Bacillus pumilus: one gene and its partner. The protein of the gene in region 1 interacts with the protein of each later gene in a pairwise test. Links are inferred from orthologs where the notes say so. Each region holds a gene or a part of one and is shown on either strand. Other genes may lie near its edges.

Region 1 (2,876 bases):
TCAAAACAAGGATATGATGTGGTCATGTGGTCCTTTACGCAAGATCCGAAGGACTGGTCAAGACCAGGCGCACACAAAATTGCGAGCCGGATTATTGATCATATTCAAGGCGGCGATATTATTCTTTTGCATGATGGCGGGGGGAACCGAAAGCAGACGGTCGAAGCTATGAAACAAGTGATACCTGAATTAAAGGATCGAGGCTATGAATTTGTCAAAGTGAGCGAACTACTGCATCATGACAATGCCTATGTACCTGTTCAACTGCAATAGAAATTTCGTCAAAAACAGTCATTCATTGAAACCAAAAGTCTTGTCGTTTACTATATGAAGAGGGCTTTTGGAGGTGAATGTAGTGAAGAAATATGTTGTCCTTTTCATCCTGATTTGTGTCGCTGCTGGGTGCTCAAAACCAGAACAAGAAAGTGTCATTGCATTTGGTGACAGCAATACAAAGGGATCAAACTGGGACTTTCGAGATTATCCAACATCTGAAAAATGGGTGAATCTCATGAAAAACGTCGAGCGCGGTCAAATTCAAGTGAAGAACGCAGGAATTGGCGGGCAGACGACTGAAGATGCGAAGCTGCGCTTTGAGCAGGATATTTTAAAGCAGAAACCAACTTACGTCCTCATCATGTTCGGGACGAATGATGCGGCGATTTTAGACGGGAAACATCCCCGAGTGACGAAAAAAAGATTTAAAGAAAACATAACCTACTTCATTTCTGAGAGTAGAAAAGCAGGCATTACCCCGATTCTCATGACCTGTGTACCTGTTGTAGAAGGCGGAAAAAAGGGCTTGTATTATTACTCTAGGTATAAGTCATCTTATTTTGCTGAGAGAGGCGGGGCAAGAGCTTGGCAAAATTCCTATAATGACATCACGAGAGAAATAGCCAAGGATCAGCAAGTACCGCTTGTCGACAACTGGAAAGCGTTCATCCGAGAAGCTGGTGAAGATAGTGATAATGCGCTGATTCAGTCAGGTTTGATCGACCCTTCTGGCAATCATATGACGCCAAAAGGGGCAAGAATTATTTATAACGAAATCAAAGAACGTGATGTCATTAAACATTTTTAAATGATGGCCATCTGCCTAAACAAGACCATCCATTCAGCATAGTCTAATAGTATATCTTCCTAGAAGGAGGTAACTGATATGTGGGGATGCCCTTATCCTTACCCTGCGTGTTCACCTTATCCAGCTCAAGGAGCAGGAATCGGTTACGCTTTTCTTGTTGTGTTCCTTGTGGTCATTTTGGTCGTAGGCGGAGGGTTATGGTTTTGGAATGAACAGTCTTGCAAATAAGACACCTCTTCTTTGTTGAGAAGGGGTGTTTTTTACGGAAAATAGTAGTAAGCCTATAGCGCAAGTGATATAATATCAGTCACCTGAGTTTAAAAAAGGAGAGTGCTCGGGAGGCATGGTTCCTGTGATATGGAATTAAGAGGAAACAGAGAGCATGTGCCCGAGCGAACGTCTTTTCATTTCTGTCTCAATTAATTCAATGAAGTCGCGATTTAAGTTCATTTCATTTGCTTTATAGTACGATTCTATAAGTAAATCATCTGACAGCTTTTTCATACTAGAAACCCATATGATGGGAAAAACACCTCCCCTGAAAAAGTTGGCATAAAACTTGAGGAAAAGACATATCATCATAGGTTGATCGAATGTCTCTGAAGTACCTTTAATCTACCATGAATGGGAAACAAGAACAATCGTTCTGTTATCCACATGGTGAAGTGGATAACTTGTGGGTAGAGTGTTTATAATTGAATGAAAGCGTGATGAAATATAGGTGGATAATGTGTGTAAAATTATCCACACCTGTTGAAGGTCCTCATCATATGTCGAAAACTTTTTCAATGTATTCGATAGACAGACAAATTGTGATTTGATTCGACACAATCGCTGAAAAACCAATGAAAGAAAGGGTGCAAATTGTGCTAAAGAAGTATTTCTTACCGGATGAATTTGTGAAAAGCATTTTCCACATTTCACCGCAAAAACTAAAAGAACGAAATGTAAAAGGAATTATTACCGATTTAGATAACACACTAGTAGAATGGGATCGTCCAAGTGCGACGCCCCGCTTAATTGAATGGTTTCAAGAAATGAAGGATCACGGGATACAAGTGACGATTGTATCGAACAATAATGAAAAAAGGGTCAAGCTTTTTTCTGAACCAGTTCATATCCCGTTTATTTATAAAGCGAAAAAACCGATGGGAAGAGCTTTTAATAAGGCTGTCTCCGATATGCAATTGAAAAAAGAAGATGTGGTGGTGATTGGGGATCAGCTCATGACCGATGTTCTAGGCGGGAACCGTCACGGCTTCCATACAATTTTGGTTGTCCCTGTTGCTGCTTCAGACGGATTTTTCACTAAGTTTAACAGGCAGATTGAACGCAGAATTTTAGGAGCCTTAAAGCGTAAGGGCCACATTCAGTGGGAGGAAGAGTAATAATGGAAAAGGTTGTTTGTATTGGCTGCGGTGTAGCCATTCAGACGGAAGATAAAGATCAATTAGGATATGCGCCGGCAGCATCTCTATTGAAAGAAGATGTAATCTGTCAGCGCTGTTTTAGGTTAAAGAACTACAATGAAATACAAGATGTTTCTTTAACAGAAGACGACTTTTTAAATATATTGCACAGCATCGGAGAGACAGATTCTCTGATTGTCAAGGTCGTTGATATTTTTGACTTTAACGGAAGCTGGATTAATGGGCTGAGTCGTATTGTCGGTGGTAACCCGATTTTACTTGTCGGCAACAAAGTAGATATTTTACCGAAATCCGTGAAAAAAGATCGTTTGGTTCATTGGATGAAACGGGAAGCGAAAGAAAACGGATTGAACCCGATCGAT
Region 2 (2,988 bases), 490 kb from region 1 along the record:
TTTCAGAAGAAGAATTGAAAGAGATTGCCCAGCTACTTGAAGGGAAAGATATCTTTATTTTATCCGATGAAATCTATAGCGAGCTGACATTTGACCGGCCGCATCATTCGATCGCTTCTTTCTTAAAGGAACAGACCATTGTGATTAACGGACTGTCTAAGTCTCATAGCATGACCGGTTGGAGAATTGGCTTTTTATTTGCTTCAGCTCCAATTGCTAAACATGTATTAAAAGTACATCAATATAACGTGTCTTGTGCCTCGGCTGTCTCACAAAAGGCGGCACTTGAAGCTGTGACAAATGGTGTGGATGATGCACTTATCATGAGAGAGCAATATAAGAAAAGACTCGATTATGTTTATGATCGGCTCATTTCTATGGGACTTCCGGTCATTAAACCTTCTGGCGCTTTTTATATTTTTCCATCCATTGAATCGTTTGGGATGAGTTCCTTTGATTTTTGTATGGAGCTGTTAGAAAGTACAAGACTTGCTGTTGTACCAGGGTCTGCTTTCTCTCCACTCGGCGAGGGGTATGTGCGTCTATCCTATGCTTATTCACTTGAAACACTGAAAGAAGGACTTGATCGCCTAGAACAATTCGTTCTTGAAAAACGTTCCATTCATTTAACAGACTGAAACAACGGCTCTCCTGCCGTTGTTTTTATTTTGCAGGAAACATGATGTGAAATGCGGTGCCCTTTTCTGGATGACTATCCACACGGATCGTCCCGTTGTGATTTTCTAAAATATTAAATGTCACCATAAGCCCTAGCCCAGTCCCTTTTTCCTTTGTCGTTAAAAAGGGCTCTCCTATTCGCTTCATAACCGATTCAGGAATGCCGATCCCTTCATCACGAATGGTGACGTGAATTCCATCACTTTCTGCTTTGGCCGTAATATCAACCTTCCCTCCGTCCGGCATGGATTCTACGGCATTTTTGATTAAATTGATAAACACCTGCTTGAGCTGATTTTGGTCCCCATTCATCAGGAGACCCTCTTCTATCTCACTCGTGTTCATTAAAATGCCATTTAAATTCGCTTGTGTTTCTAATAAAGCCGTGACTTCGCTGATGATTTTTTTCAAATCTAGTGTCTGCATGGATGCCGTTTGCTGCGGTTTTGCCAGCATGAGCAGCTCGCTTAAAATAATTTCTATCCGGCTCAGCTCAGAGAAAACGATCTCAAAATATTGATCCCGATCTTTCGTTTTCGGTTTAATGAGCTGCAAAAAGCCTTTGATGGCAGTCAATGGGTTCCTAATCTCATGTGCAATGCCTGCAGCCAATTGACCTGCGATCGATAATTTTTCAGATCGAAGCATGAGCTCTTCTGTCTGCTTGCGTTCGGATATATCTCTTAAAATAATTTGAACGGCTGTTTCTCCAAAAAATGTAGTTGGGATACACACCATTTCTGTATAAATCAGCTTGTGTTTAAACGTATGACAGCTCATCGTGACAATCTCAGAATCTGAAGCTCTTTCAATAATACGTGATATGCTCTTTTTCACTTTTTGCTGGTCACATGAATGGATTTGATGGAAAATATCTTTTCCTATTAATTTATCGTAATGCTCGGCTTCAAATAGTTTAATGCCTGATTCATTCATAAACACCCATTTGTGATCATGAATGACCGCAATCGTATCAATGGAGTTTTGGATGAGCAGCTGATACCGCTCCCGGCTTTTTTGCAGAACGGTTTGGAATTTCTTACGGGATGAAATGTCTACTAACAGCAAAAGCTCTGCCCGCTGATTTTGATAGATCGTTGGTGATGACTTCACTTCAATATGAATGCTGCTCCCATCTTTCCGCTTCCATATCTGTTCAATCATTCCGACTGGAAGACCTTCTTGCAGCCTCGTAATTCGGCTTCTCACAATGTCATGGTACTCCTGAGCAATAAAGTCAAATGCAGTTTTGCCAATCATATCATCTCTTGTACTGACCCCCATTAATTGAAGCATCGCATCATTTGCATAAACAATTTCCCCTAAAATCGTAATACATAACGGATTTGGCAGCATGGCAATCAATTGTTCAGCTTCACTGACATGTTGGAAAGCCGGCAGACTGCCTAACGACTGTTCTGACACTTCTGATGTTGTTTGAAATACTGCTTTTTGCGGTTCAGCGTCCAGCACCCTCATTTTTAGGATCATTTCTCTACTTAATTCACTGTCTAGCTCATCACAAGCAACAAAATCAATACTAGCCTCAATCCATACAGCTGTTAGATCACTTCTAAGCAACCTAAAGTGGCAAATCTCTAGCATGTGCTGATTGTAAAAATAACTCTCGACAAGAAATTGATCTTCGGTATGAACAAAGTCTTTCAAAAAACACCCTAGTAAATCCTTTTGTTCATAGAGCAAAAGCTGCTTACAGTTAGAAGAAATGTAGAGAAAGCGGCCATTAGAAGAAAGAACGGCATGTAAATCGATATTCGAATAAAGCTGATTCGAATCTTTCATTTTTTGTTCCATCGTCGTCCGACCCTCCTTTTCATTTTTTAGGGTTGTCCTTAGATTGATGTATAAAAAAGATTCGCTAGAAAACCCGTATTTTCCTTCCGTCATCGAGGGAAACGTCCATATTTTCAGCAAAAAAGAGCACATTCTCTTGCTGTGCTCTCTGCTGTTTACTGCTTTTCGTATTTCTTTTGTAATTCAACGTACTTATCAACAATTTTACTTGGGATGGTTTTAATGACGGAATCTTTGTCTGAGACATAAGGTGTCACGACACTAAAAGCCACTTTTGGATTGGACGATGGATAATATCCTCCAAAGGTTAAATTGTACGTGGCATTCCCCCACCAGCTGCGGTTGGCACCATAGTAGAAGGTTTGGGCTGTGCCTGTTTTTCCTGCGACATCATGCTGACCAAAGCGGCCTGCGGCAGTACCGCCGGTCGATGTGACCATTTTCAGCCCCATTTTGACGCGGTCAATATCTGCTTTCGAGTTGTTAATCGTATTC

The links. The genes of interacting proteins can lie anywhere in the genome.
Region 2: the proteins of GPS65_RS15940 (region 1) and GPS65_RS18680 interact in binary tests that used the Bacillus subtilis proteins (3 or more experiments, as listed by UniProt). The link is inferred for Bacillus pumilus from one-to-one orthologs.

Annotation. Positions count from the first base shown.
Region 1 is NZ_CP047089.1:3,204,456-3,207,331, reverse strand. The notes cover bases 19-2,816. They hold GPS65_RS15940 (sporulation histidine kinase inhibitor Sda), read right to left. Parts: upstream 1,589-2,816; coding sequence 1,448-1,588; downstream 19-1,447. Other genes in these bases: yqeH (ribosome biogenesis GTPase YqeH), read left to right, coding at 2,475-2,816; GPS65_RS15935 (YqeG family HAD IIIA-type phosphatase), read left to right, coding at 1,951-2,472; GPS65_RS19335 (hypothetical protein), read left to right, coding at 1,163-1,312; GPS65_RS15945 (SGNH/GDSL hydrolase family protein), read left to right, coding at 356-1,084; GPS65_RS15950 (polysaccharide deacetylase family protein), read left to right, coding at 19-273. Also shown: more of GPS65_RS15950, read left to right, coding at 1-18; more of yqeH, read left to right, coding at 2,817-2,876. UniProt on the Bacillus subtilis protein: Mediates a developmental checkpoint inhibiting initiation of sporulation (by preventing phosphorylation of spo0A) in response to defects in the replication initiation machinery.
Region 2 is NZ_CP047089.1:3,694,154-3,697,141, reverse strand. Bases 79-2,988 are described here. They hold GPS65_RS18680 (PAS domain-containing sensor histidine kinase), read right to left. Parts: upstream 2,494-2,988; coding sequence 664-2,493; downstream 79-663. Other genes in these bases: GPS65_RS18675 (peptidoglycan D,D-transpeptidase FtsI family protein), read right to left, coding at 2,649-2,988; GPS65_RS18685 (aminotransferase A), read left to right, coding at 79-638. In the rest of the region: more of GPS65_RS18685, read left to right, coding at 1-78. UniProt on the Bacillus subtilis protein: Phosphorylates the sporulation-regulatory proteins spo0A and spo0F. It also autophosphorylates in the presence of ATP.